Glaciimonas sp. CA11.2: one gene and its partner. The protein of the gene in region 2 interacts with the protein of the main gene of each other region in a pairwise test. Links are inferred from orthologs where the notes say so. Each region holds a gene or a part of one and is shown on either strand. Other genes may lie near its edges.

What was found.
Region 1: the proteins of RGU75_RS19495 (region 2) and RGU75_RS21940 interact in binary tests that used the Escherichia coli proteins (3 or more experiments, as listed by UniProt). The link is inferred for Glaciimonas sp. CA11.2 from one-to-one orthologs.

The regions. Positions count from the first base shown.
Region 1 is NZ_JAVIWL010000001.1:5,077,080-5,092,462, reverse strand. Bases 5,442-8,441 are described here. They hold RGU75_RS21940 (ATP-binding cassette domain-containing protein), read right to left. Parts: upstream 7,932-8,441; coding sequence 5,952-7,931; downstream 5,442-5,951. Other genes in these bases: prmB (50S ribosomal protein L3 N(5)-glutamine methyltransferase), read right to left, coding at 8,233-8,441; RGU75_RS21945 (Rossmann-like and DUF2520 domain-containing protein), read right to left, coding at 5,442-5,994. Outside these bases: urtA (urea ABC transporter substrate-binding protein), read right to left, coding at 1-1,145; RGU75_RS21970 (ferritin-like domain-containing protein), read right to left, coding at 1,477-2,337; RGU75_RS21965 (hypothetical protein), read left to right, coding at 2,552-2,791; RGU75_RS21960 (hypothetical protein), read left to right, coding at 2,902-3,057; RGU75_RS21955 (amino acid ABC transporter permease), read right to left, coding at 3,158-3,820; RGU75_RS21950 (cystine ABC transporter substrate-binding protein), read right to left, coding at 4,014-4,811; more of RGU75_RS21945, read right to left, coding at 5,020-5,441; more of prmB, read right to left, coding at 8,442-9,117; dapE (succinyl-diaminopimelate desuccinylase), read right to left, coding at 9,378-10,520; RGU75_RS21925 (ArsC family reductase), read right to left, coding at 10,523-10,876; RGU75_RS21920 (PilT/PilU family type 4a pilus ATPase), read right to left, coding at 11,004-12,155; dapD (2,3,4,5-tetrahydropyridine-2,6-dicarboxylate N-succinyltransferase), read right to left, coding at 12,462-13,289; dapC (succinyldiaminopimelate transaminase), read right to left, coding at 13,445-14,656; chromosome segregation protein SMC, read left to right, coding at 15,083-15,383. UniProt on the Escherichia coli protein: Genetic data indicate it may be involved in ribosome assembly or function.
Region 2 is NZ_JAVIWL010000001.1:4,468,055-4,483,806, reverse strand. The notes cover bases 4,863-8,231. They hold RGU75_RS19495 (2-oxoglutarate dehydrogenase E1 component), read left to right. Parts: upstream 4,863-5,175; coding sequence 5,176-8,031; downstream 8,032-8,231. Other genes in these bases: odhB (2-oxoglutarate dehydrogenase complex dihydrolipoyllysine-residue succinyltransferase), read left to right, coding at 8,093-8,231. In the rest of the region: sdhD (succinate dehydrogenase, hydrophobic membrane anchor protein), read left to right, coding at 1-281; sdhA (succinate dehydrogenase flavoprotein subunit), read left to right, coding at 284-2,062; RGU75_RS19510 (succinate dehydrogenase iron-sulfur subunit), read left to right, coding at 2,075-2,785; RGU75_RS19505 (succinate dehydrogenase assembly factor 2), read left to right, coding at 3,130-3,399; gltA (citrate synthase), read left to right, coding at 3,524-4,837; more of odhB, read left to right, coding at 8,232-9,355; lpdA (dihydrolipoyl dehydrogenase), read left to right, coding at 9,724-11,151; RGU75_RS19480 (hypothetical protein), read left to right, coding at 11,163-11,567; cell division protein ZapE, read left to right, coding at 11,685-12,782; RGU75_RS19470 (hypothetical protein), read left to right, coding at 12,945-13,994; RGU75_RS19465 (response regulator transcription factor), read left to right, coding at 14,328-14,993; RGU75_RS19460 (ATP-binding protein), read left to right, coding at 14,986-15,752. UniProt on the Escherichia coli protein: E1 component of the 2-oxoglutarate dehydrogenase (OGDH) complex which catalyzes the decarboxylation of 2-oxoglutarate, the first step in the conversion of 2-oxoglutarate to succinyl-CoA and CO(2).

The DNA of each region.
Region 1 (15,383 bases), 610 kb from region 2 along the record:
TCGGCGATCATTACTGGCTTGTGCAGATGGTGATTGGTGGCGTCCATTTCCAATACATAGCCTGACGGCGCATTGAATTTCTGACCGCCCATCGCGGCGATGACTTTATCGGTATCAGTCGATTTCGCTTTTTCTACTGCTTGTTTCCACATGTAGATGCCGACATAGGTCGCTTCCATTGGATCGTTCGTCACGACAGTGCTGGCGTTAGGTAGTTTTTGCGCAACTGCGTAGGCTTTCCATTTTTTAATGAATGCAGCATTGATAGGATTTTTGATCGACTCAAAATAATTCCATGCAGCCAGATGGCCAACCAATGGCTTGGTATCCACGCCGCGCAACTCTTCTTCACCGACTGAGAAAGCAACGACTGGAACGTCAGTAGCTTTCAAGCCCGCATTGCCCAGTTCTTTGTAGAAAGGAACATTGGAGTCGCCGTTGATGGTCGAGATAACGGCAGTCTTGCCGCCTGCTGCAAACTTCTTGATGTTAGCAACGATGGTTTGATAGTCGGAGTGACCGAACGGTGTATACACTTCGTCGATGTCAGTATCTTTGACACCTTTGCTATGCAGGAAGGCACGCAAAATTTTGTTGGTTGTGCGTGGATAGACATAGTCGGTTCCCAGCAGTACAAAGCGTTTAGCTCCGCCGCCTTCTTTTGACATCAGATATTCTGTCGCAGGAATAGCTTGCTGGTTTGGTGCAGCGCCGGTGTAGAAAACGTTTTTCTCTAATTCTTCACCTTCGTATTGGACCGGGTAGAACAACAGGCTGTTGGTTTCTTTGAAAACCGGAAGAACCGATTTACGTGACACTGATGTCCAGCAGCCAAATACTACTGAAACCTTGTCTTGTGAAATCAGTTGACGCGCTTTTTCAGCGAATAGCGGCCAGTTGGAAGCTGGATCGACGACGACCGGCTCCAATTGTTTGCCCATAACACCGCCGTGCGCATTGATTTCTGCGATGGTCATCAGCGCGACATCTTTCAAAGATGTCTCTGAAATTGCCATGGTGCCTGATAGGGAGTGCAGAATACCGACTTTGATGGTGTCGGCGGCAAACGCCGACGGCAGCCAAGATGCTGCGGCGAGTGCGAATGCCCCAAGTGCTGTAGCTTTTAAGACTGTGCGACGTGTCATGTAAATCCCCTTGTTATGTATGGATGAGAGGGCAATCACTATTTGTACTAGCCTCCCACCTGTATTAGCAGGATGCATGCCAATGGCATCACCCTTGGAAATTGCACTGGGGAATCAGTTTTATGACAATAGGGTTATAAGATAGACAGCATTCGAACCGTGGGCCGAAAGTGCGCGTCTTTTGAGTGCGTGTTAGTAAAAGCACAACCTGACTGCGCACTGAGTTAGTGCGGTCGGATTATTTTAGGGCGTGATATTGTTACCACTGCGGCCAGATTGGTGAGCGGAAAACGTGATGAAGTGCTTTGGCGCACGGACTAGCTCCAAAATCCTAACGTAAAAAAACCCGGTTCATAATTTGTGTCACCGGATAGGCGACCAGAGTTTGGAGTACGGGTGGCAGGTCGAGAGGGCGCATCATCATTTTAATAGTCATATCGGCGCGCAGATTGGTGCGCACGGTCGTATTCATCATTGCGCTAATTGTTTTTAAACGTAAGGAGTCGTTGGCGTGTTCTGGTTCGCGGAACTTGAAGACGTGCCGTAAAGCGCATGCACTATCTTCGGTTTTCATTTCAAATGTGCGTCGGCGCAAAGCACCGAAAATATGGCGGCGACTTAAGCCTTCCTTTTGGCGCAAACGGCGAAAATAGCGGAAGAAATGTTTGTAATGATTAACTTCGTCGTTTGCGATCAGCGTTGCTAAATCGCGCATGACAGGCTCATTGGTGCTGCGGGCTAATGCTTGATAGAAAGTGGCAGTGCCAGTTTCGACAACGCAACGGGCGACCATTTCAAGGGCTTTGCTAGGCTCAAGCAGTTCGACCTTGCAATAACGCGAATACTCTTCGAGAAAATCGTTATAGGCAAGTTGCCAGTTGAATTCTGGCCAGACGTGGGCAATGTACGCTTTTAAGGCATTGCCGTGCTGTAGTTCTTCTACTTCCCAATAGTGGGTTAACCAGTCGGCTATTTCTGGATCGTCACCGTAATAAGCAATTAAATTTTGCGTATATAAATCGGAACCGCTTTCTACAAATGAGGCGCAGGCGACGAGATAAAATAGATTTTCGTCCGAACGAACGGCTGGAATATCGATTGTCGAGAATGCCAGGTCGTCAATACGCCAATGCGGGGTTTGCTGATGCTCTGTGGTCGATTCGTCCTCGCTGTGCGTGCTGTGTGTTGTCATGATCGATCTCTCCAAACTAGTTGAGACTGCGGGTGGATAATGAAAACGCATAGATTCTTGCACCACTGCAAGTAGGACGAATAACAATGGATTTGGTTCACTTTCAATAACGTTATCACTCTTACACAGTACACCATCGACACGAGATGCGTAATTTTCGGTCGCATGCTAGGATATTTAGATAAATTTCCGACCAATTCAATGGAGGTAAAAAATGCTCTCAGCTGATAATCAAAATGAAAATATTGACTATCGTGGTTACACCATCGTGCCACTGCCGACGCAAGGCCACGATGATCTTTGGCACGATGGATACCAAATTCTTATTGCTGGCGCTCAGGTTACTAGTAGAAATAATACGGAAAGTGCACATTCGACCCGTGATACGGCGTTCGATAGCAGTGTCGATTTTGCTAAAATTGAGGTTGATAATTTGATTGCGTTGACGGAGTAAACTCAGATTTTAAAAGTTATCAGCGCCATTGATTGGCGTAATGGGGAGCTTGAACTGAGAGTTGTCCTTGAGAACTGTCGATAAAAATCTTACATCAGACGGAGAAGAGCATGCCTGAAGCAGCCTTTTTTGAATCGCAAGCGGGCAGTATTGGGCACCGCGCGCCAACACCCGTCCCGGCGGAAGAGCCACCATTGCCAGGACCGGGACCCGTCCCTAGCCCTGAAGAGGATCCGGTACCAGATCATAATCCGAGCAATTTCTAGATATTTGGCTTTAAAAGTATCTGGACCGGCATAGACAAATTGCGGAGCGCTGGTTTTGAGTCGGTTTAGCGCTCTACAGCGCAGAAGAGCCGCATAAAACTTAGTTAGTTTTATGCGCTTTACCCAATTTCTTCTCAAGACGGCTTTGAAGGCGCTCAAAGCAAATGCTTAAACACCAATACATCACCGCGGCTGCAAGATATAAGGGCAGTGGACGAAAGGTCACGGCGATGACTTCTTTAGTTGCCAGCATCAGTTCCGTGACGGTGATGACCGACACTAAGGACGTGTCCTTTATTAAACTGATGAGTGTATTGCTCATCGAAGGCACGGCAATCCTGATGGCCTGAGGAACGACGATATAGCGCAGTGTCTGCCAATATGTCAAACCGATGCTGTAACTGGCCGACCATTGACCTTTATCCACACCAATAATAGCGCCCCGAAGGCTTTCGGACAGATAGGCTGATGAATTGAGACTTAATGCAAGGATACCGGCAGTCAAGGGAGAAAAATTGATGCCAACGCTTGGCAGGCCATAATAAATCACAAAAATCTGCACCAGCAAGGGCGTGCCGCGTAGCAAGCTGATATAGACGGTGGCAGGCCATTGACACAGGCGCGACGGCAAAATGCGCGCAACCGCCAGCGGAAAACCGAGTAGAAGACCGCCTAGCATTGATGCCACCGCAAATATCAGGGTGTAGCCCACGCCTTTTATCAAGGTCGGCAGTGCAAGCTGCAACAATTCCAGTAATTCCATAATGTCTTTGTGAAAAAATATCCCCGCACGACAATTCGGGCGGGGATAGTTGCGCTGATAAGACGCTCATTTTAAAACAGCTAAGCCGTGAATGGTTTGTTAATGCATTGCATTAATGGCATCCATCTGATGCATCCTTAGATTATCGCCGAAAAAATCTCTTTGGCTTACAAATGATACGTCGCAAATGCTATCACTTTGCAGTCGGCGGTTTGCTGACATCGATACCGAACCATTTCATCGACACTTGTTTAAAACTGCCATCCTTCAGGATGTCTTCAATGGCTTTGTCAAGAGCAGCCTGAAATTTTGGGTTGCCTTTTTGGAACGGAATACCAATTTTATCGACTGCGCCAATTGGTGCACCGGCTTTTAACGGTAGCTTGGTATTTTTTAACAAATAGCCAACCAACAAGCTGTCATTCAAGGCTGCATCAATTCGACCGCTTGCCAGATCTGATAAATATTCTGGCGAGCCTGGATACGTTTTGACATCAATACCTGGGACACTTTTCGCTTTTTGTTCGAAGTTGGTGCCTTGTCCCAGACCAAGTTTTTTACCTTTTAAATCTTCCAGGCTAGTGAAGTTGCGTTTTTCATCTTTACGGACGATCAGCTGCGCACTGGAAATCGTGTACGGAATAGAAAAATCGAATGCTTTTTTGCGCTCATCGGTGATGCCAACCTGATTCAGAATCACGTCATATTTTCCTGCACCCAGGCCCGCCAGAATGCCACTCCATTCAGTCGTGGTGAACTCTGTTTTTACGCCGAGTTTGGCTGCGATCAAATTAGCCACGTCGACTTCAAAGCCGGTAAGTTGACCATTTTTAGGGTCTTTAAAGTTGAATGGAGGGTAATTGCCTTCCATTGCTACTTTGAGTGTTCCGCGTGCTTTGATCGTATCGAGAAGGTCGGCGGCAAAAGCGCTGACCGCTAAACTGGAGATAAGAACGGCAGCGGCGATTTTGGTCAGACTGGAAAGTTTTATTGAAGCCATTTTTAATCCTTCGGTCGGTGTGAATTGAGTGATATCGCTAAGCTAAAGGGATTAGCAAATTGCGGACTTGGGCCATCCGTGTGTATATGTTGATAAAAATTTTAACGACTATATTAAGCGCTCATCCTGACGAATGGGAAGTAATGGTTTGGTTGTTAGATAGTTGTTTAGTAAAAAGAAAAATCTTTTATGAATTTCTTTAGGGTTTTTGTCGCGCCAGATGCAACGTCAATCCTTCAAACTGTTGGTATAGCCCGGCAATTTCGGGGTTCCAATGCTGCACCGCGTCACGTTGTCGCTTGACGGTGTCCATGTCGCCACGCGCAATCGGGCCGGTAAGGGCGATTGCCGGGCCTAGCTTAAAGGCGTTAGTGGCGCTTTCAATGAGCAGTGGTTCGATTAAGCGTAGTGCAACGTCGGGCGCCAAACCCGCCTCTACATATGCTTGGCGGGCCACATCGATTAGCGTTACCAGATAGTTTGATGCAAATACAGCTGCTGCGTGATACAAAATTTTGTTTTCGCGTTTGATGGCGACGCAACATCCGCCTATGGCGTCGAACGCGGGAATCAGTCGGGCGAGCGCTATGCTGTCTCCTTCGCTGCCGCAGTAAGTGCCGGCGAAGTCTTCAACAACCGTTTGTGGATCGGCAAAGCTACGAATTGGATGAATACTGGCAACTGCTGCGCCTTGCTCGGCCGCAGAAATCAGTGTATCGGAACTTAACGCGCCGCTGCAATGGAAGACGACGCTGCGCGCAGAGAGCTTTCCACTAGCGGCAAGTGCTGCACAACAGGCGGCTATCTGATCGTCACCAGCAGCGATCAGGTAGACGTCTGCGTGGCGCAACTCGGCATAGGTGTTGACGGGAGTACCGCCGCCGATGAACGCGCAGGCTCGCTGTGCGCTGTCGGACGAGCGATTTAGTATGTCCAGTAACTGGAATGTCTGGTGCGCGCGCCAAAGCCGCGCAAGCGTTTTTCCCACTTTACCGCAACCAATGATGGAAAAGGTTGATACACGGGAAGCGTGACCAGCGTTTTGCTGGCCAGCTGCATCATCTTTGGCATCTTTAGCATCGGAGGAGTCAATACCGTCAATCGTCTTATCTGCAGTATTGCGCACCTTGGTTAGTTGCCCAGCTGTTCCAATGCTTCCTGCTGTTCTAGCCATTCAGCCTCCAGTTGTGCCAACTCTTTGGCGTAAAACGCCTGATCGGTCAGCAAAGTTGTGAGCTCTTTCTTCTTATCTTTATCGTACACTTCCGGATTGGCCAGATGCGTATCAACGGTTGCTTTTTGTGCGTTACGTTTTGCTAACTGCTCATCTAAACGTTTGATCTTTGATTCGATCGGCTTTTTCAACGACGCGAGTTTTTGACGCGCCTCTGCATCCTGACGTTTTTGTTCGCGGCGGTCTGCGCTGTCAACCTGCGGCGCTGCGGCGGGTGCGACTGCGCTGGTGATTTTTGCGGTTTCCTTGGTTTTAGGTAAGCCGGCATCTTTACCAACGTTTTTGGCAGCAAGCTTGGTTTTGAATAGCCAGTCTTTGTAGTCGTCCAGATCGCCGTCAAACGGTTCCACTTTGCCATCGGCAACGATAATGAATTGATCGGTCGTTGCGCGTAACAGATGACGATCATGCGATACCAGTACCAGCGTGCCTTCGAATTGCGCCAGCGCCATGGTCAACGCTTCGCGGGTTTCCAGGTCCAGATGGTTGGTCGGCTCATCCAGCAGCAGCAGGTTGGGGCGCTGCCAGACGATCAAGGCTAAGGCCAGACGGGCTTTTTCGCCACCGGAGAACGGTGCGATAGAACTGGTTACCATCGGGCCGTTGAAGTTAAAGCTACCCAAGAAATTGCGTAGTTCTTGTTCACGCGTCGTCGGCGCAATTTTTGCCAAATGCCATAACGGTGATTCGTCATGACGCAGCATTTCAACTTGATGCTGGGCAAAATAGCCAATCGACAAACCTTTACCGAACTGGGCGTCACCGTGCAGTGGTTTCAGTTCCTCTGCAATGGTTTTGATGAAGGTTGATTTACCCGCACCATTGACGCCCAGCAATCCAATTCGCTGACCAATTTGCAGTGAGAAGTTGATCCCGGCGATGATAACTTTTTCCGTGACATCATGGCTGGTTGCGCTTTCAATCCGATAACCGGCGCTGACATCTTCCATCGTCAATAACGGATTAGGCGCACTCAGTGGCTCACGAAACTCAAAAGAAAATTCAGCAGCGGCGCGCAGTGGTGCCAGCTCTTCCATTTTGGCGAGTGCTTTCATCCGGCTTTGCGCTTGACGGGCTTTGCTTGCCTGCGCCTTGAAGCGACTGATAAATGATTCAAGATGTGCGCGTTGACGGGTTTGCTTTTCAAGCGCACCAGCGGCCAGAATCATTTGCGCAGCACGTTGTCGTTCGAATGATGAATAGTTGCCGGTATAACGCTTCAATTTGCGTTCGTCGATATGCACGATGACATTGACGACGCCGTCAAGGAAGTCGCGATCATGCGAGATGATAATCAGTGTGCCAGTATAGCGTTTGAGCCAGTCTTCGAGCCAGATAATGGCATCAAGATCCAAATGGTTGGTCGGTTCATCAAGCAGCAACAAGTCGGACGGACACATCAGCGCTTGCGCCAGATTCAAACGCATACGCCAACCACCGGAAAAACTGGCGACGGGTTCTTGCATTTGTGCCATTGAGAAACCAAGGCCGGTCAATAATTGTTCACCACGTGAGCGCACCGTGTACGCATCGGCGTCGGCCAGCGCACTATACAAATCGCCGATCAACGTGCCATTGGCAGCGCTTTCCGGTTCACTTTCCAGAAAAGCCAATTCTTCTTCCAGACGACGCAGCGTGATGTCGCCATCAATGGCGTATTCCAACGCTGGACGGTCAAGGGCAGGGGTTTCCTGCGCGACGTATGCCATGCGCCATTTGGAGGGAAAGTCGATCTCGCCGGCATCGGCGTGAAGTTCGCCGCGTAATAGTCCGAACAGGCTTGATTTACCGGCGCCGTTAGCCCCGATCAGGCCGATTTTGTCACCCGGATTGAGGGTAATATCGACTTTGTCGAGCAGCGGCTTGATGCCGCGCATCATTGAAACTTGTAGGAAACGTATCATGAAAATGGTGTGTTGGAAATGCGTTGGGGGAAGCTAAGTGACGCAGTATTCACATTGACCAGAATAAATGCTGCATGCCTGGAAGCACATTTAGCATCAATTATGGCGGTCAATCATTGATTGAATCTTCAGTAAGTCAGGAAAGACTATTAAACACCCAAAATCGTCGGATATTTAACCCTTCCTGCCACTTTTAGCGTGCTTCCCTAAAAAAGAAAGCGCCTATGATAAGGCGCTTTTATCAATTTGCCTAAATTCTGGCATCTTCTTGTTGTTAAGGCAGCTGATCGGCTGTTAATAAAAACACCATGTCATCGCCCGCGCTGGTCGATACCCATGTCATTTCCATATCAGGGAATGCTGCTTCGGCAAATGCGCGTTCGTTACCGATTTCCACGATCAACACACCGTTTTTGGTCAGGCGTTGTTTTGCACCAGCCACGATTGTACGCACTAAATCCATTCCGTCACTACCGCCAGCTAAAGCAATCTGCGGTTCCGCCAGATATTCTCTCGGTAACTTACCCATTGAGCCAGTATTAACGTACGGCGGATTGGTAACGATCAGGTCATATTTTTTGTCAGGTACGTTGGTATACAAATCAGATTCGATGAGAGTGATCCGATCTTGCAAGTCGTAATCGTCTACATTGCGCCGCGCTACCGCCAACGCATCGGCAGAAATGTCAGCAGTGTCAACATGCGCGTTGCCAAAGGCATCCGCCAACATGATCGGCAAGCAGCCAGAACCGGTGCACAATTCCAGGATATTGGTGACTGCTGCGGGATTTTGAACCCATGGCGAAAAGAAATCGGGAATCAGTTCAGCAATAAACGACCGTGGAACGATCACCCTTTCATCAACATAAAAGCGGTAATCGCCGAGCCATGCTTCTTGCGTGATGTAAGCGGCGGGAACGCGGTCAGTGCTGCGGCGTTCGATGACGCGTAGCACTGTGTCCACTTCTTGCTGCAACAATCGCGCGTCAAAAAACGGCTCGATTTTATCGAGTGGCAGCTTTAATGTATGCAGGATCAGATAGGCGGCTTCGTCTAGGGCTGTGCTGCTGCCGTGGCCAAAGAATAGTGCTTCGGTGTTAAAGCGAGTGACTGCGTAGCGCAGCAAATCGCGGATGGTGGCGAAAGAATTGGGTGTCATGGGACGGATTATAGATGTTATGAGCGCTGACGAGAAGAAGAGGCGCAATGTTGGTCGACTATTGATGTGTATTTCTCGCTGCCGTTCTATATGAAAGCGTTGAGCAGAAAGATCCGATTAATCGCATACAAAACGTAAATAAAAGGCGACATCTTGAATGCCTATGTTTTGGTCGTTATTGTATTTAGCTGGGAGGAGGTGAGTTCATCGCCTTGTCGCTCTAACGACAAGGCGATTGCATACCGGATTACGGCAGCAAATTACGGCAGCAAATTTTCGAGCGTCTTACGATAGATATTTTTCAATGGATCGATAAAGCGCACTTCAATGTGTTCATCGATTTTGTGAATGCTGCCATTAGGGGGACCAAATTCGATGACTTGAGGACAGATTTGCGCAATAAAACGTCCATCAGAAGTCCCCCCAGTTGTCGATAATTCGGTTTCAATCCCGGTTTCTGCCTTGATGGCAGATGCTAAAGCCGCGCTCAATGCGCCACGTGGTGTCAAAAATGGGCGACCGCCGATAATCCACGCCAGCGAGTATTCGAGTGCATGTTTGTCTAGAATCGCTTGGACGCGCTGTTGCAGGTCTTCTACCGTACTGGCTGTTGAAAAGCGAAAATTGAAATCAATGACCATTTCGCCAGGAATGACGTTTGATGCACCGGTTCCACCGTGAATGTTTGACATTTGCCAAGAAGTTGGCAAATAGTACTCGTTAGCGTCATCCCACTTTTCCGCAGCTAACTCCGCTAGTGCTGGCATCGCCAGGTGGAGTGGATTTTTAGCCAAGTGCGGATAAGCGATGTGGCCTTGCACGCCTTTGATGATGAGCTTGCCTGACATCGTCCCGCGTCGGCCATTTTTGATCATATCGCCGAGTTCACCGCTGGAAGTCGGTTCGCCGACGATACAATAATCGAGCTGTTCACCGCGGGCTTTTAACTTTTCGCAGACCACCACGGTCCCGTCGGTGGCAGGACCTTCTTCATCACTGGTAATCAAAAAACCTATAGAGCCGGAATGATTTGGATGGGCCAGCGTAAACTCTTCGACTGCCACCACCATGGCGGCAATCGAGGTTTTCATGTCGGCGGCACCACGTCCATATAATTTGCCATCACGATGGCTGGGCAGAAAGGGGTCTGATTGCCATTGGTCACGTGGACCAGTTGGCACTACATCTGTGTGACCAGCAAACACCAGTAATGGTTGCGTGGTGCCTTTACGGGCCCAGAGATTGGTGACATCACCAGACTGAATCGTTTCGCAGACAAAGCCAAGCGGAGAAAGGAGTTCGATCAGACGGTCCTGACATCCTTTGTCCTGTGGTGTGACGGAAGATAAGGAGATCAACTCCTCTGCAAGTGCAAGGGTTTTGCTGACGACGGTATTTGACATAGTTATTGATTAAAAATCTGTTGATAAAGCGCGTCGGAAAAGCCGACGTAGGTGTTTTTGCCAGTAAATAATACCGGCCGCTTGATAACGGAAGGGAACTCCATCATCAAAGGCGTCGCACTGATACTGTCGGTAATGCTGGCGCGGCGCTGGTCAGATAGATTGCGCCAGATTGTGCCTTTGCGATTCACCAGCACGTCCCAGGGGATATCGGCGAGCCATGTGTTGATCAGGGCGACGCTGACGCCATCTTTTTTAAAATTATGAAACGTGTAGGCGATCTCTTGATCTTCAAGCCAGGTGCGGGCTTTTTTAACTGTGTCGCAATTCGGGATGCCATAAAGGGTAATTGCCATGCGAGGTTACATTCTTTTGAGTGATATGGACGATGAGTATAAATCGAAGCAACGTGCGCTTTAGCTGCGCACGGAGCTGGCTATAAGGCGATATATATCGGCTCCGCTGCTAAACCTTTAAAGATTGCTATAAATCAAGCGTAAACTCAGTGTAGGTCGGGCCTTCGCCTTTATCTGGAGAAGGTGGTACGGTGTTTGTTTTTTTGGACGCAGCGCCATTGTCACTGGCGTTGCTGATGAGCCAGTATAAATTGCTAGGGGAATCGGCTTGAGAAAGTGCTTCTTCTTGCGTAATGATACCTTCTTCGATCAATCGCATCAGTGCTTGCTCAAAGGTCTGTGAGCCTGGCGCCATACTTTTTTCCATGGCATCTTTAATCTGACCGATTTTTCCATCTTCCATTAGCTCAGATATATGCCTGGTGTTGAGCATAATCTCAACCGCTGGCGTACGTTTATCGTCTGTTGTGTTGACCAGCCGTTGCGACACGATGGCAGTTAATGTTGATGCCAGATCTTCAAGCAAGGTTGCACGATTTTCCAGAGGGAAAAAGCCGATCATCCGATTTAAAGCGCGGTAACTATTATTTGCATGCAACGTTGACACCACCAAGTGGCCTGATTGGGCATAGGCAAGTGCCGCTGACATCGTTTCTCTGTCGCGGATTTCTCCGATCAAAATACAATCGGGGGCCTGCCGTAAAGCGTTTTTGAGTGCAACGTCGAGATTGTCGGTATCAATTCCGAGCTCACGTTGATTGACGATCGAGCGCTCATTCTTGAATAAAAATTCAATCGGATCTTCGAGCGTCAGAATGTGACCGGCCTGGGTTTTATTGCGATAGTCCAGCATTGATGCAATTGTCGTCGATTTGCCTGAGCCGCAGGCACCAACGACAAGGAGCAAACCGCGTTTGCGGTTGATTAGTTCCATCAGAACGGGGGGTAAGCCAAGACTTTCAAACGCCGGAATGTCGAATGGAACATAACGAATAACTGCGGAGATATTGCCGCGTTGCTTGAATACCGACAGTCGGAAACTACCGATTCCGCTGATGTGTAAACCCATATTCAGTTCTTTATCGCGTTCCAGCTCTTGCAACCGCGCGACCGGCACAACTTCGTTCAATAGCAGAAGAATGGTTGCCTTATCCATTTTTTGCTGATTGATCGGTACCAACTGACCTTTAATCTTAAGGTGGATTGCCGAGTTGATGGTCAGGAACATATCCGATGCTTCTTTTTCCTGCATCAGACGGAACAAGCGATCCATTGCCATAAGGGTTCCTCAAAAAATAGGTGTCAGGACTTACGCAAAATCGCCCCAGCGGCTTTGTGCGTTCCTAGCCAAAGTCGCTACTGTCTGCATCGACAGAGTTGGCAAGCCCGTTGCTGGGACAATTTTGAGTAAGTCCTAAACAAGTCACTTTAGTTTCAATTTTGCTTTATGGCGTTCGGTCTGGATTGAATAATCACGAAATAAGCAAAAAATATCAACAAAACTAAGTGGTAAATTTATATTTAAAATAAGAAACGGAACCAGTGCACACGTTGGTTCCGAGGCTTATTTATTTTGCGTTACTTATTAAGCGTCGCGTAGTAGTTCGTTAATAGCTGTTTTTGCACGTGTTTTTGCATCCACACGTTTAACGATAACAGCGCAATACAGACTGTATTTGCCATCGGCGGATGGCAGGTTGCCAGAAACGACGACTGAGCCCGACGGAATGCGGCCGTAAGTTACTTCGCCCGTTGCGCGGTCATAAATTTTGGTTGATTGACCGATATAGACGCCCATCGAAATGACTGAGTTTTCTTCAACTACGACGCCTTCGACGATTTCCGATCGCGCACCGATGAAGCAATTGTCTTCAATAATGGTCGGATTGGCTTGCATAGGCTCCAGAACACCACCAATACCAACGCCGCCGGACAGGTGGACGTTTTTACCAATTTGGGCGCAAGAGCCAACCGTTGCCCAAGCATCAACCATCGTGCCTTCGTCGACATATGCGCCGATGTTGACAAAAGAAGGCATCAGAACGACGTTTTTGCCGATGAAGCTACCGTGACGTGCGACCGCCGGTGGCACCACGCGGAAACCGCCTTTGGCGAAATCATCCGCTGTGTAGTTCGCAAATTTGGTCGGAACCTTGTCATAGAATTGCATATTTTCACCTGCAGGCATCGGCATGTTGTCTTCCAGGCGGAATGACAACAGCACGGCCTTTTTGATCCACTGATTAACAATCCAGTTGCCGTCGATTTTTTCAGCGACGCGCAAGGTACCTTGATTTAACTCGGCGATCACTTTGGCGACCGCTGCGCGCAGGTCGGAAGGGGCCGTTTTAGGTGAGAATTCAGTGCGCTGTTCCCAGGCTTGGTCAATAAATTGTTCTAGAGATTGAGTCATGATTTTGTCAGTTAAAAGTTAAAAAAATGTTATTAAACACGATGTGTGTGAAAAGCGCTCAGACGCCGCGGGTGACTATTGACTACTACTATTGATGATTGTACTTATTAGTCGTTATCGACAGTCACTACCAGTGGTGAACAAATTTGGTACGTTTATTGGTTTTGTAAACCGTGAACGAATTTAACAATGCGATGTGCCGCCTCAAGGCATTCGTCGACTTCTGCGACCAGTGCCATTCGAATACGCTGTTGACCTGGATTGATGCCATGTGCATCACGGGCAAGATAGCTTCCCGGTAAGACCGTGACATTATATTCGGCATACAGGCACTTGGCGAAGTCGACATCTGAAAGCGTAGTGCATTTATCGACTTTAGCCCATAAGTAAAATCCCGCGTCAGGGAGCGATACGTCCAATACCTCTTGCAACAATGGTGTCACTTGCTGAAATTTGGTGATGTATTTTGCACGATTTTCTGCAACATGGGTTTCGTCGTTCCAGGCTGCTATTGATGCTGATTGCACCGAAGGGCTCATCGCAGCACCGTGATAGGTGCGATAGAGCAAAAACTTTTTCAAAATAGAAGCGTCACCAGCGACAAAGCCCGAGCGCATGCCCGGTACATTGGAGCGTTTGGATAAGCTGGAGAACGTGATCAGGCGCGGGTAGCCATCGCGTCCTAAACGATGTGCTGCTTCCAGGCTGCCGAGTGGCGCTTCCGGTTTGAAATATATTTCTGAGTAACACTCGTCGGCGGCGATGATAAATCCATAACGATCTGAGAGCGCAAACAGTTCTTTCCAGTCGTCCAGAGTCAGTACCGCACCTGTTGGATTACCCGGCGAACACAAATAAAGGAGTTTAACGCGCGCCCAGACATTTTCCGGCACGTTGCTGTAATCCGGCGCAAAGTTGCGATTTGCGTCTGAATTAACAAAATACGGTTGCGCGCCCGACAAATACGCTGCGCCTTCGTAAATTTGATAAAACGGATTGGGGCACATGACCAATGCATCACGATCAGAGGGGTCCACTACGGTTTGTGCCAAGGCGAACAAGGCTTCTCGAGAGCCGCTAACTGGGAGGATTTGCGTAGTAGCGTTGAGCGCGGGCAAGTTATAGCGGCGTTCTAACCATCCTGCGATTGATTTCCGTAGGGCTTCGCTTCCGGCTGTGCTCGGATAACTGGCGAGACCGTCCAGATTGTCTGCTAGCGCTTGCCGTATAAAAGCTGGCGTCGGATGCTTAGGCTCACCGATCCCGAGGCTGATCGGTTTATAGGCTGTATTTGGGGTGACGTCGGAAAAGAGCATCCGCAGTTTTTCAAATGGATAAGGCTGCAACTGGTCTAGTAGTGGATTCACGGAGATTTTAAATGGCAGAAAAAGGATTCGTAAGGCAAAAAAGCGTATTTCGCATTATATACAGAAGTAAATACACAGAACTAAATACACAGAGGCAAATAAGCGGGGGTAGTGTGTGGAGTACTGCTTATAAACTTGAAGAAATATTTTCTTTGGTGCAATCTTGAGCGTACTTTGTTCCTTAATGGCTATTAAATAAAATGATTTAAGGCGGTGTGGAAGACACGTTTTTACTACGTTAGAGTCACCCTCCAACTATTGCCTCTTTACGATTGTATGGGTTATCACTATTTTTGACCTTTTCCGCGTCAACGGAGGTCACGTCGAATGTTATGATGCTGATCCTTTGCGAGATTTTTCTCGCTTTTATGCATTTTGAATGCGGCGGCGCTGTATTCGCCGACTTTGATAAGAATAGTCAATAACGTGCGTCTAACTTCCATTAAATTAGCGGGATTCAAGTCTTTCGTTGATCCAACCAATTTTCAGGTTCCTGGCCAACTGGTCGGTGTAGTCGGTCCGAATGGTTGCGGAAAATCCAATATTATTGATGCCGTGCGCTGGGTTTTGGGTGAATCCAAAGCTTCCGAGTTGCGCGGTGAGTCGATGCAGGACGTCATTTTTAATGGCTCGTCACATCGTAAGCCTGCGGGTCGCTCGTCTGTGGAGCTCGTTTTTGATAACGGGATGGGCAAAGCCAGCGGACAATGGGGCCAATATGCTGAAA
Region 2 (15,752 bases):
CAGTTGTAATGGCGATTTATACCGTTATTCTGTTGATCTCCTTTTTGACCGCAAGCGATTTTAGTTATCAAGGTTGGGCGGGATTATTCTCGCACCAGTGGTTTAAGCTGGCGACTTTCGTCGCGCTGGCAGCACTGTTTTTTCACGCATGGATTGGCGTGCGTGATATCTGGATGGATTACGTTAAGCCGGTTGCTCTGCGACTGGTATTGCAAGTTGCCACAATTTTGTGGCTAGTCGGTTGTGCCGGATGGGCGGCGCAGATTTTGTGGAGAGTGTAATCGTGGCAGCTATTAAACCCACAATTCCTACACGCCGCTTTGATGCGGTAATCGTTGGTGCCGGTGGTTCCGGTATGCGTGCTTCGCTACAGTTGGCGGAAGCTGGTTTAAATGTCGCCGTTTTGTCTAAAGTTTTCCCTACGCGCTCGCATACAGTTGCAGCGCAGGGCGGTATCGGTGCCTCTCTGGGAAACATGTCAGAGGACAATTGGTACTGGCACATGTTTGACACAGTCAAGGGTTCTGATTACTTAGGTGATCAGGACGCTATTGAGTTTATGTGTCGCGAAGCGGCGAAAGCCGTGTACGAACTAGAGCATTTGGGTATGCCATTCGACCGTAACGCTGACGGTACGATTTATCAGCGTCCGTTCGGTGGTCATTCGGCTCACTTCGGTGAAAAACCGGTCGCCCGTGCCTGTGCTGCAGCTGACCGTACCGGTCATGCATTGTTGCATACGTTATATCAGCGTAATGTTCGCGCCAAGACCCACTTCTTCGTTGAGTGGATGGCGATTGATTTGGTGAAAGACGCTGACGGCGACGTACTCGGAGTACTTGCTCTTGAGATGGAGACTGGCGAGATCATGATGCTGGAAGCCAAGACAACTGTCATGGCAACTGGTGGTGCTGGCCGTATCTGGGCGGCGTCAACTAATGCATTTATCAATACCGGTGATGGTATGGGTATGGTGGCGCGTGCTGGCATTCCGTTGGAAGATATGGAGTTTTGGCAGTTTCACCCAACCGGTGTTGCCGGTGCTGGTGTGTTGATTACTGAAGGCGTTCGGGGTGAAGGTGGTATTCTCATCAATTCCGAAGGTGAGCGTTTCATGGAGCGTTATGCTCCAACATTGAAGGATCTGGCACCACGTGACTTCGTGTCGCGGTCAATGGACCAGGAAATTAAAGAAGGTCGCGGTTGCGGTCCTAATAAAGATCACCTGATGCTGGATCTTCGCCACATTGGCGCTGAGACCATCAAAAAGCGCCTTCCATCCATCCTTGAAATCGGTCACAAGTTTGCCAACGTCGATGCGCTTAAAGAGCCTATCCCGGTCGTACCAACGATCCATTATCAAATGGGTGGTATTCCGACTAACGTTTATGGTCAGGTAGTAGTGCCGAAAGATGGCATTCCTAACGCGATTGTAAATGGCTTGTATGCGATTGGCGAATGTGCCTGCGTATCGGTGCACGGTGCTAATCGACTGGGTACTAACTCACTGCTGGATCTGGTTGTATTTGGTCGCGCAGCCGGTAACCATATTGTTGACAGCAAGCTAAAAGAGCGCAGCAATAAACCTCTTCCTGCTGATGCAACCGACGCTTCTATGGCGCGTGTCGCAAAACTGGAAACAAGCACAGGTACTGAGCGCGTACAAGATGTTGCCAATGATATCCGTAAGACGATGCAGCACTATTGTGGCGTGTTTCGGACGGATGAATTGCTCCAGCAAGGTTACAAAGAAATTATGATCCTTGATGAGCGTCGCAAGAATGTCTCGTTCAAAGATAAGTCGATGGTTTTCAACACTGCGCGGGTTGAAGCACTTGAACTCGATAACATGATCGAAGTAGCCAAGGCAACTATTACGGCCGCCGCTGCCCGTAAGGAGTCACGCGGCGCTCACGCGCATCGAGATTACGAAAAGCGCGACGATGAGAACTGGATGAAGCACTCGTTGTGGTACTCCGAAGGTAATCGTCTCGATTACAAACCGGTGATTACCAAGCCCCTGACGGTTGATACGTTCAAGCCAAAACCACGTACTTTCTAATAAGGTCTAGCCATGTCACGTACAGTTAAATTTAAAATCTATCGCTACGATCCGGACAAGGATACAAAGCCTTACATGCAAGACCTGACGGTTGAACTATTGCCGACGGATAAGATGTTACTTGATGCATTGCAACGTATCAAGGCAGATGTTGATGATTCGTTGTCACTCCGTCGCTCATGTCGTGAAGGCGTTTGTGGTTCTGATGCCATGAATATCAACGGCAAAAATGGTTTGGCGTGTACAACTAATTTGAATGAATTGTCTGAGCCGATCATCCTAAGGCCGTTACCAGGCTTGCCGGTGATTCGCGATCTGATCGTTGATATGACGCAGTTCTTCAAACAATACGATTCAGTTAAGCCATACCTGATCAACAACAGTATTCCGCCGGAAAAAGAACGTTTGCAGACCCCAGAGCAGCGTGAAGAGCTAGATGGCTTGTACGAGTGTATTCTTTGTGCTTGCTGTTCTACGTCTTGTCCGTCATTTTGGTGGAATCCAGACAAGTTTGTCGGTCCGGCTGGTTTGTTACAAGCTTACCGTTTTATCGCTGATAGTCGCGATGAGGCTACTGGTGAGCGCTTGGATAACCTGGAAGATCCGTATCGTTTATTCCGGTGTCGTTCAATCATGAATTGCGTTGATGTTTGCCCTAAGGGATTGAACCCTAATGCAGCAATCGGCAAGATTAAAGAACTGATGGTTCGTCGCGCGGTATAAATAGTATAAGCACTATCAGTCGATGATTCGTCTATGACGGATCATCGTAACTGGAAGGTGAGTCGACAATTAAGAAACAACATTGTTTTGAATTGCAGTCTAAGCAAAGCCGATCAGACACAAAGTGAGGATGCTGCAGGTTATTCACGCAAAGTTTTTTTGTATTTTTTACGAGAAGACCATTTGGGCTGCTCAGTCACAGAACACACTATGTGTGCCTGACACAAGGTTTCAAAAACAACTTCATATTGTCACTTGTCTGGTTCGCAGTAACTGCTGCGGGATAAAGTTTACATCGACAGTGGTTTAACATTGCCATTGCACTAATTGGAATCAAGTAAATCATGACCATCACCCACCAGGACGACCCAGCAAAGCGCGCAAGATTGCGCTGGCGCGCGCGGCGCGGTCTTTTGGAAAATGATTTAATTCTCACCAGATTTTTGGATGCAAATGAGTCAACCATGACGGACGTTGATGTCGATGCCTTCACGCGATTGATGGACTTATCCGACGGTGATCTGATGAATTTGCTGATGGGACGCAACGAGGCCGAGGGCGAAGTGGATTTGCCTCAGGTTCATGCTTTGGTAGCGCGATTACGCGTAATCTGAGCAAAGATAAACCCGCCATTGACCATATTGTCAGTGTGATGCATAAGCCAGCATGCGGCGAAGCAGTGCGTATAAACGTATTTTATTTTTGATTCAAGCATTACCTGCTAAAGAGGGAAGAGCCATGACCAACGCTGAAACGAAAGCCACACTATCATTTTCTGATGGTAGCCCATCGATCGATTTTCCAATCTACAAAGGGACCGTGGGTCCTGAAGTTATCGATATCCGTAAGTTATATGGTGCGACCGGCAAGTTTACTTATGACCCCGGTTTTATGTCGACCGCTGCATGTAATTCATCGATTACCTATATCGATGGCGACAAGGGCGAACTACTTTATCGCGGTTACCCGATTGAGCAATTAGCTGTAAATTGCGATTTTCTGGAAACGTGTTATTTGCTTCTGAATGGTGAATTGCCAACAGCAGAAGAAAAAGAAACCTTTGACGCAACCGTGACGACACACACCATGGTCCACGAACAAATGCAATTTTTCTTCCGTGGTTTCCGTCGCGATGCGCATCCTATGGCTGTATTGGTTGGCACAGTGGGCGCGTTGTCTTCGTTTTATCATGATTCGCTAGACATTACTGACCCGCGTCACCGTGAAGTTTCGGCTATTCGTTTGATCGCCAAGTTGCCAACGCTAGTCGCAATGGCCTACAAATATAACGTCGGACAACCGTTTGTATATCCACGTAACGATTTGTCGTACAGCGCAAACTTCATGCACATGATGTTCTCAACGCCATGCGCAGAGTACAAAGTCAGCGACGTTCTGGTTCGTGCCCTCGATCGTATTTTGATCTTGCACGCTGATCACGAGCAAAATGCTTCGACATCAACAGTGCGTCTGGCTGGTTCAAGCGGCGCAAATCCGTTTGCCTGTATCGCTGCTGGTATTGCTTGTTTGTGGGGCCCAGCACACGGCGGCGCGAACGAAGCTGCACTCAATATGCTGAAAGAAATCGGTACCGTCGATAATATTCCTGAATTCGTAAGACAAGTTAAGGACAAAAACTCGACTGTTAAGCTGATGGGCTTTGGTCATCGTGTCTACAAAAACTACGATCCACGTGCCAAGTTGATGCGTGAAACTTGCTACGAAGTGTTGGCAGAGTTGGGATTGGAAAACGATCCTTTATTCAAGCTAGCCATGGCGCTAGAAAAAGTCGCGCTAGAAGACGAATATTTTGTCTCTCGCAAACTTTATCCGAATGTTGACTTCTATTCAGGTATCGTTCAATCAGCATTGGGCATTCCAGTTTCTCTATTTACCGGAATCTTCGCAATGGCGCGTACTGTAGGTTGGATCGCGCAATGGAACGAAATGATCTCGGACCCTGAGCAAAAAATTGGTCGTCCGCGCCAATTATTTATCGGTTCTCCGACTCGCGATGTCGTGTCAATCGAAAGTCGTACTGCAAGTAAGTAATGTAAATATCAAAAAAGCGAATCGAATGATTCGCTTTTTTTGTATTGTTGAATAGGAGTTATGCTATTCTACTGCATCAATAGTTTTGATCGCGTTTGCAACGGATAGCTTCAGGTTTTGTATTGCGTCCTTAATTGAAGTGGCAAAGATGACAAAATTGCAAAGTGTGAGCACACGTTTAGAACTAATTGCGTTAGTTGAAAAGAATACAGTAATAAGAAGTTGTAATTTGATCCCTTCCCCACAACTTGATGTGCAATCCGCTAACCGGTCAGGCCGTGTCGCGGAAGGTTTTGTTAACCCGCTAATCTCGCGAAACGCGAAGAAAGGTGAGCAATATGATGCAGCAATATGGCTCCAATTCGTATCTCTTCGGAGGTAACGCACCGTACATTGAAGAACTGTACGAGTCGTACCTTGATAATCCCGGATCTGTTTCAGATAACTGGCGTGCGTACTTTGACGCCATGCAACATGTGCCTGCCGTCGATGGCACAGATAAGCCCGATGTAGCGCATGCAACGGTCGTAGCATCATTTGCCGAACGCGCAAAGCAAGGTCCAATTCGGACAATTTCCGCTTCAGCTGATGCTGAAATGGGACGTAAACGCGTAGCCGCAACTCAGCTAATCGCTGCATATCGTTACCTCGGTTCGCGCTGGGCCAATCTAGATCCGCTGCAGCGCCAAGAACGTTTGGCTATTCCTGAGCTGGATCCGACGTTCTATGGATTTACTGATGCGGACATGGACATTGTGTTCAACATCAGCAATACCTATTTCGGCACAGAGACCTCTACGCTTCGCGATCTGTTGAATTCATTGCGCGATACTTATTGCCGTTCGATTGGCGCTGAGTATATGTACGTTAGTGACCCAACTGAAAAGCGCTGGATACAAGAACGTCTCGAGTCGACTCGCTCTGCACCGACGCTGACGGTTGAAAAGAAAAAACACATTCTTGAACGTTTGACAGCTGCTGAAGGTTTGGAGCGCTATCTACACACACGTTATGTCGGACAAAAGCGTTTCTCACTAGAGGGCGGCGAAAGTTTTATCGTTTCACTCGATGAAACGATTCAACGCGGCGGCGAAAAAGGTATCCAGGAAATCGTTATCGGTATGGCCCATCGTGGCCGCCTTAACGTTCTGGTCAATACTTTGGGCAAAATGCCGCAAGAATTGTTTGCCGAGTTTGAAGGTAAGCACGGCGATGATTTGCCTGCCGGTGACGTAAAGTACCATCAAGGTTTTTCATCGGACATCACTAGCCCAGGCGGCCCTGTCCATCTGTCGCTGGCGTTTAATCCATCGCATCTTGAGATCGTCAACCCAGTGGTCGAGGGATCGGTCAAGGCACGTATGGAACGTCGTGGCGACAAAGACGGCGCGCAAGTTTTGCCAATCCTGGTGCATGGCGATGCCGCATTTGCAGGGCAAGGCGTTGTAATGGAAACGTTAAACCTGGCGCAAACTCGCGGTTACGGCACCGGTGGTACTGTTCACATCGTCATTAACAATCAGATTGGCTTTACTACTTCCGATCCACGCGACTCACGTTCGACGCTGTATTGCTCAGACGTGGTCAAGATGATTGAAGCACCTGTTCTTCACGTCAATGCGGATGATCCAGAAGCAGTTGTTTTCGCAACTCAGATCGCCCTTGACTATCGCGTTGAGTTTAAAAAAGACATTGTTGTGGACATCATCTGCTTCCGCAAACTTGGCCATAACGAACAAGATACACCAGCATTGACACAACCGCTGATGTACAAAAAGATTGCACAGCATCCGGGTACGCGTAAAGTGTATGCCGACAAATTGACCGCACAAGGCACAATTGAAGCCGGTGAGGGCGATGCTATGGTCAAGGCCTATCGCGATGCGATGGATGCAGGTAAGCACACAATCGACCCTGTCATTACCAATTTTAAGAGCAAGTATGCCGTTGATTGGTTGCCGTTCTTAAATCGCAAATGGACCGACGCTGCCGATACTGCTGTGCCAATGACTGAACTGAAACGTTTAGCTGCGCGCATTACAAAGGTGCCGGATGATTTTAAAGTCCACGCGCTGGTCGAAAAAGTGCTCAATGATCGTGCGACTATGGGCCGCGGCGAACTCAACCTTGACTGGGGTATGGGCGAGCATCTGGCCTATGCGTCTCTGGTGTCTTCCGGTTATACGATTCGCTTAACCGGGCAAGATGCCGGTCGCGGTACTTTCGTACATCGTCACGCAGTATTGCATGATCAAAATCGTGAGCGTTGGGATGCCGGTAGTTATATTCCGCTGCAAAATGTCTCTGATCAGCAAGCGCCTTTCAATGTTATTGACTCTGTATTATCTGAAGAAGCGGTTCTGGGATTTGAGTACGGTTATTCGACAGCAGAACCGAATACTTTAACGATTTGGGAAGCGCAATTCGGCGATTTTGCCAACGGTGCACAAGTTGTTATTGACCAATTCATCAGCTCCGGCGAAGTGAAATGGGGGCGTGCGTCAGGGTTAGTAATGATGCTGCCACATGGCTATGAAGGCCAGGGACCGGAACACTCGTCGGCACGTCTCGAGCGCTTCTTGCAATTATGTGCAGATAACAACATGCAGGTTGTTCAGCCGACTACTTCAGCGCAGATTTTCCATTTGCTGCGCCGTCAGATGATTCGTCTGTTCCGCAAGCCGCTCATTATCATGACGCCGAAATCATTGCTGCGTAATAAGGATGCCGGTTCGCCTTTGTCTGATTTGGCAAAGGGTTCATTCCAGACCGTCATCGGTGAAGTTGATGACAAGATCGATGCTAAAAAGGTGAAGCGTATCATCGCTTGTTCTGGCAAGATTTATTACGATCTGGTTAATGCGCGTAAAGAACGCGGTCAAGCCGACGTCGCTATTATTCGTCTGGAACAACTGTATCCGTTCCCGCACAAGGCATTTGCAGCTGAATTGAAGCAATTTCCAAACTTTAATGAATTGGTTTGGGCGCAAGACGAGCCGCAAAACCAAGGTGCGTGGTTGCAGATTCAACATAATATTTTTGAAAATCTGGGTGATGGTCAAAAGCTTGCTTATGCAGGTCGTCCAGCCAGTGCATCGCCTGCCGTGGGTTACTACGACAAGCATTACGCGCAACTAAAAACATTGCTTGATACTGCATTTTCAAAGCTTAAGGGCTTTGTTCTTACCAAATAACTGAAGCAAAGGCACGCCACAAACAAGGCGTGCCGGATGCAAAACCCATACGGAGAATTCCATGGCACTTATAGAAGTTAAAGTCCCCCAACTTTCAGAATCTGTCGCTGAAGCAACCCTGTTGCAATGGCATAAAAAAGTAGGCGATCCAGTCGCACGCGATGAGAACCTAATCGATATTGAAACAGATAAAGTGGTGCTGGAATTGCCAGCGCCAAATGATGGCGTAGTCGTACAAATTGTGGAGCCGGATGGCGCTACTGTTGTTGCAGGTCAGATCATCGCGATTATCGATACTGATGCAGCAGCTAAAGTAAGCCCGATGGAAGTAACGCCGATACCGGTGCCGCAACCTGGCCATGCAACGACACCTGTTGCCGCCCCAGAACTTGCAAGCACCTCCGCAGCGGGTATTGCTATGCCGGCAGCAGCCAAGTTACTTTCGGAAAATAACCTTTCAGCAACGCAGGTCGCAGGTAGCGGCAAAGATGGTCGCGTAACTAAAGGTGATGTGCTGACAACGTTGGCAGCGAAGCCAGCCACGCCAGCACCAGCGGTTGCAGCTCCGGCTGCTAAACCAGCCTTGCAACAAGTTGCTGCGCCAAACAAAGCTAGCAAAGAAGAGCGTCCGGAAGAGCGCGTGCCGATGAGCCGCTTGCGCGCGCGTATCGCTGAACGTTTACTGCAATCGCAAGCGACTAACGCAATCTTGACTACATTCAATGAAGTCAACATGCAACCTGTTATCGATTTACGGACCAAGTACAAAGATAAATTTGAAAAAGAGCACGGCGTTAAGCTTGGGTTCATGTCCTTCTTTGTCAAAGCAGCTGTCGCAGCGTTGAAGAAATACCCTGTCGTTAATGCTTCCGTTGACGGTAACGATATTTTGTACCATGGCTATTTTGATATTGGTATCGCCGTTGGTTCGCCACGTGGTTTGGTCGTCCCTGTGTTGCGTGATGCTGATCAAATGTCGATCGCGCAGATCGAAAAGAAAATTGGCGAGTTCGGTGCTAAAGCACGTGACGGCAAGCTGACAATGGAAGATCTGACCGGCGGTACTTTCTCAATCTCAAACGGTGGAACATTCGGATCGATGCTGTCGACGCCGATTATCAATCCTCCACAGTCTGCGATCTTGGGCGTTCATGCCACTAAGGACCGTGCTGTCGTTGAAAATGGCCAAATCGTTATTCGTCCGATGAACTATCTGGCAATGTCTTACGATCACCGTATCATCGACGGTCGTGAAGCAGTATTGGCATTAGTCGCTATCAAGGATGCGCTGGAAGATCCTGCACGCATGTTGCTGGACTTGTAATTTCTAAAAGTAATTGCGCTTTACTGCCTTTCGGTCAATACCTCATTGGAATTGACCGGAAGGCATGAAGTGGACTGCTTTACGTCATGTTGGTTGAATTAAATAAATTAGCGTACAAGTGGGGTAAACAACGGAATGACGATTTATTGCGATGTAAAAAATCTGCATCAAAGACGTGATTAAAAGACGTGATTATTAAAGAAGTAAGCATCAAAGTAAGCACCAAAGAAGTGAGCGGCAGTTATGCAATGCGTTGCCGCTAAGTTAGCCTTGGCTTTGTCGTAAGAAGTCGAAAAATACCGAATTTACCTGAAGTAGTGCGTGATGCCTTGTTGCCAAGAGCGCCGTAAAAGAACGAAGGAAAAACTATGAGTAAGCAATTTGACGTTATCGTTATCGGTGGCGGTCCTGGTGGTTATATCGCAGCAATTCGTGCTGCTCAACTTGGATTCAATACCGCTTGTATTGATGAGTGGAAAAACGCCAGTGGCGGTCCGGCACCAGGCGGAACCTGTACCAACGTTGGTTGTATCCCATCAAAAGCGTTGCTGCAATCTTCTGAACATTTCGAACATGCTGGCCACAGCTTCGCAGATCATGGTATCGATATCAAGGAACTAACCTTGAATTTGCCACAGATGTTGGCGCGTAAAGATACGGTCATTAAACAGAACAATGATGGCATTTTGTATTTGTTGAAAAAAAATAAAGTGACCTTTTTCCACGGACGTGGCTCTTTTGTTAAAGGCGACGCTAACGGTTACGAAATTAAGGTTGCTGGCAAGACCGAAGAGTCGATTAGCGGTAAGCACATCATTCTGGCAACGGGATCCAATGCGCGTGCATTGCCGGGCGCTGATTTTGACGAGAAATTGATTTTGTCCAACACTGGCGCGCTGACAATTGGCGCTGTACCGAAGAAACTCGGTGTTATTGGCGCTGGCGTCATCGGTCTTGAAATGGGAAGCGTCTGGCGTCGTCTGGGTGCAGAAGTCACCGTCCTGGAAGCGTTACCAGCTTTTCTTGGCGCAGTAGATGATCAAATCGCTAAAGAAGCAGCCAAACTGTTCGCCAAACAAGGGTTGAATATCAGTCTGGGTGTCAAGATTGGCTCTATCACTGCGGGCAAAAAAGAGGTCACGGTTGAGTATACCGATGCCAAAGGCGAAGCCCAAAAAGCCGTGTTCGACAAATTGATCATTTCAATCGGCCGCACACCTAATACCATTGGACTTAACGCTGAAGGCGTTGGCTTGCAACTGGATGAGCGCGGCTTCATCAATGTTGACGGTGATTGCAAAACTAACCTGGCAAACGTTTGGGCGGTCGGTGACGTGGTACGCGGCCCAATGCTCGCACACAAGGCCGAGGAAGAAGGTGTTGCTGTCGCGGAACGGATCGCGGGCCAACACGGTCATGTCAACTTCAATACGATTCCATGGGTTATTTACACGTCACCAGAAATCGCATGGGTTGGAAAAACCGAGCAGCAATTGAAAGCGGAAGGCGTTGCTTATAAAGCGGGCACATTCCCGTTCCTGGCGAATGGCAGGGCGCGCGCGCTGGGCGATACTGCCGGTATGGTGAAGTTTTTAGCTGATGCAAAAAGCGATGAAATTCTTGGTGTCCATATCATTGGACCGATGGCTTCGGAACTCATTTCTGAAGCAGTCGTAGCAATGGAATTCCGTGCTTCTGCCGAAGATATTGCACGTATTTGCCACGCACATCCGTCGTTGTCTGAGGCGACCAAAGAAGCTGCTCTGGCAGTTGATAAGCGCTCGCTCAACTTCTAAAGGAAATGACGATGCGTCATCTGACCCTGTTATCGATAGTTTTACTTGCTGGCTGCGCGACAACTGGGTCAGATAATGGTCGAATCCAGATCCAAACCAAATCGGATGGGCAGCCTTTGACCGCCGCTCGTTGCGTAGTCAAAACGGATGGTGGAACCTGGAACCTGACGACCCCAGCCGAAGTAGTGATATCGGCTGCAGACGGTGATTTACATGTTGACTGTAGTAAAAGAGGTTATCGGAGTGGGGTCATCATCTTTAAAGCGCCACCGGGGGCTGGCTTACCAAGTATGGGAGGTAGTGCTGCGGGTGGTGGTGGCATAGGCTTAGGTCAGGGGACCAGTTTTCCGACCAGTGTTGACAATAAAAATGGGGCCTATCCAAGCCAGATATCGGTTGAAATGGACCGACTATAGTTGCAAGAGTCGCAACATCTAAGTGTGGGTGAGCAATGGCTCGCCCATTTTTGTTTTACCCGGTCGTTCTGATAGCTAAGTATGGACGGGGGAGTTGAGCATGTGAGGTTGACAATCATGAACGTCCTAGAGTTTTATGAGCAGACGTTGAGGCAGCGTGGATTTACCTCTGATCCTGCACAGTTGCTGGCGGTCGAGCGGCTTCAGCAAGCTTATGATGAATGGGTGGCCTTCAAAGCGCAACGCTCGAATTCTTTGAAGCGACTAATTAATCGTCCTGACGTGCCGCGTGGTGTATACATGTGGGGTGGTGTCGGGCGCGGCAAATCGTTTCTCATGGATAGTTTTTATTCCGTTGTGCCCGTGGTTCGTAAAGTACGTCTGCATTTTCATGAGTTTATGCGCGCAGTACATCGCCAGTTGGATGAATTGAAAGGCGTAGAGGATCCTCTTGATGAAGTGGCTAAGCGGATCGCAAAAAAATATCGTTTGATCTGTTTCGACGAATTTCATGTATCCGATATTGCTGATGCGATGATTTTGTACAACTTGCTCAGAGCTTTGTTTGATAACGGCGTTTCATTCGTGATGACGTCCAATTACGAGCCGGGTACACTGTATCCGGATGGCTTACACCGTGATCGCATGTTGCCGACCATTAAGCTATTGCGGGATAAGCTCGATGTTATTAATATCGATGCGGGAATAGACTACCGTCGACTTGCGATGGATTTAGTGGATAGTTACTACACGCCACTTAATGGCGACAGTGACCGCGCCTTGCGTCACGCTTTTGCTGGGATTGCCGAAATGGCAGATCAGGACCCGGTCGTGGATATTGAAGCGCGTAAAATTAAGTCGTTACGGCGCGCTGGTGGGGTTATCTGGTTCGATTTCGCGACGTTGTGTGGGGGGCCACGTTCGCAGAATGACTATCTCGAAATTGCCAGTCGGTTCCATACAGTGATATTGTCCGGTATTCCGCAAATGTCGGCAGCAATGTCGTCGGAAGCACGCCGATTTACCTGGTTGATCGATGTGTTTTATGATCACAAAATAAAATTAATTATGTCGGCAGCGGTTGCGCCAGAAGAGTTGTATACCCAAGGCATGCTGGCAAACGAATTCCATCGTACGGCATCACGTATCAGTGAGATGCAGTCTAAGGAATATATGGATTCCGAGCAACGGGGTACGGCAGACGCTATTGCATAATCACTAATATGCCGGACGCCGAAACGGGATTGTGCTTAATGTTGATGTAACGCGGCAAATAGGCCGCGAAGGACCGGCCCACTTGTTCCGACGCTACACGGCCCCGACGTTATGCGATGTTGATTAACCGAACAATGCAATGTAAAGAATGGATGGAAACACGTGAGATTCGCTTCTTTTGTTATTAAAATGCAGTCTTCAGCGATCAAAACCAACGGCCTCTCTCTGCCCGTGATATCAACGTTTGCGCTCCTGACTACCTTGCTATTTCTGGGTGGTGGGATGGCTGGCAGGGCGCATGCGCAGGACGATACGAAATCGGATCAATATAACGGCATTACATCCAACAGCAAATCCACAGCAAATGTCGACGCAAAACCTGGCTCTGAGCAAAATACAGCAGGCGTCAACCAAGACGCATCTCAAAGTGATGCGTCCAACGTCAATAAAGACGCTAAGCAATCTGCCAACCCTACAGATAATCCGATTCAGTCTAGGGATATTAATAAAGTATTCGATTCTTCTATTCCTGCCGCAGAATTTGCAACGCGTCATCCGCTCGGTTCTGTCAGTTCGGTGGCCGGTGCAGACAATGTGTTGACCGATGTGACAAAGGCACGTGCCGAGGTCGAGTTACGCACTCTGAACGAGCAGCGCGTTTGTTACAAAAAGTTTTTTACTAATCCTTGTTTAAATGCCGCGAAAGAGCAACGCCGCTTGGCGTTAAAGCAAATTCGCCCTCTGGAGGTTGAGGCAAACGCCTATAAGCGACGTGCTACAGCGGATGATCGCGATAAAGCGCTGGCAGAACAGCAAACCAAAAATGATATTTCTGCGCCTAAGTTGCAGCAAGACCAAAAGGAAAAAGAGAGTTCAATTGCAAATAAGGTAAAAGAAAGCGGGGAGAAAGATGCCGCTGTTACGGCGAATACCAAGCTCCATGCAGGCGAGGCTGAGAAACGCATCTCAGACAATGCCAATAAATTAAATAAAATACAGCAAAATGAAACTGCTAAAGCATCAGAACGCGCTGCTAACAGAGCTGCATTTATCAAAAAAGGCCAGGATGCGGCTGCACGTCAGCGTGAAGTAGCTGACAAAAAAGCAGAAAAAGCGCGCGATCTTGCGGAGAAAAAGGCATCTGCAGTTCCAGCAGTGAGTCCGCCGGCAGTCACTTCACCTTCCAGTGCACCAGCGCCAGCCCAGCCCTAAAGTGGCACTTTGAGCTTAAAAACTTCGGAACTGGTTCAATGTAAAGTGGTTGAGCGCAGGTAAAATTTCCAACGCAAGGGGGAAAACCATTTCTCGTCATTTTTCAGAAATGGTTGTGTATTGGACTGTGTTGTTGTTAACTACGTAATCTGCCGCATCAGAACGTAGCGCCACGTCGGGTAGCGTCTTTTGCGTGCATCGATAAGCTGGTCGACGTTCAACTTTCCTAAGCATGACGGTCTTAAAAATGTTTAAGGCACCCAAACTACCAAATGCCGAGTAACTATTGCGGTGTTAAGACTGCCTTAATTTAACCGAGTTAAGATCAATCTCATGCGTATCCTCCTTGCAGAAGACGACCCCTCGCTGGGTGCGACCGTTCAATCGTGGCTTCAGCTTGACGGCTATGCCGTCGACTGGGTGCAACGTGGGGATTCCGCCGCGATTGCCCTCCAAACCCACAGTTATGATTGCGTATTGTTAGATCGCGGCTTACCTGGCGCGTCCGGTGATCAGCTTCTTATGCAATTGCGCGCTAACAAAGACCTCGTGCCGGTACTCATTTTTACTGCAAGAGATACGTTAGCAGACCGCATCAAAGGACTTGATCTGGGCGCTGATGATTACTTGATCAAGCCAGTAGATATGGAAGAAATGTCAGCTCGGATTCGGGCCGCTATGCGGCGTTATGCCCATCGCGCTGATAATATTATCAAACATGACAATATCGGCTTAGATATCGCCAGCAAACGAGTGACATGTAATGACGAACTGGTAGAACTGACCGCCCGTGAATTTGCCGTGCTACATGCATTGATGCTGCATCGCAGGCAAATTGTTACGCGTGCTCAGATTGAGGAAGGCTTATATGGTTGGGGCGAGGAAGTGGAAAGCAACGCAATTGAAGTGCATATTCACCATCTTCGCAAAAAACTAGGGGCGTCTTTTATCGTTACCGTACGTAATCTTGGCTATCGTTTAAAAGAAGAGAATGCCTAAGTCTTTAGCCGACAACGTTGATACCAACTCTGCCAAGCAGTGCTCCTATTCTCTGCGCCTGCGTTTGTTATGGACGATTCTGGGTACTAGTACCTTAATGTGGATCGCCAGTATCACCATTATGGTGTTTATTGCATGGCACGAAACTAACGACGTGTTTGATGACGCCTTGAAAGAGTCCAGTTATTTGATCATGGCCGCGACCACTGACTTGAATGCGCGAGGCTTATTGGCCGAAACCGATAGCGGCACGAGCGAAACCCGTAAGGTTGATATTCAGTATCAGATCGTGGTGGATAACAAGGTGATCCAACGCACAACCAAAGCACCGGATAGTCCTTTTATTCCACATTTCGACCAGCGCAAAGGTTTTAAGAATATCGATATTGATGGCCAAAGCTGGCGTATTTTTGTGGTTCGCAGCAGTGATGCGCATTTTGAAGTGCAAGTCGGGCAGAAGTTTAAAAAACGTCTGGATATACTTGATGAGCTGGCGGAAAGCCTCACGATTCCGGCTTTGTTATTGCTTGCTATGGTGGGTGCAGTGAGTTGGTATTGCGTTAATCGGGTAATGAAACCGATTAACCTCACAGCCCATGCACTGACCCAAAAATCACGCGATGATTTGACACCAGTGTTGTTAGAGGAACAGCCCACTGAATTAAAACCTGTCGTCAACGCGTTAAATGGCATGCTGTTGCGTTTGGATTCGGCGCTGCAAGCAGAGCGTCGATTTACTGCCGATGCAGCGCATGAGCT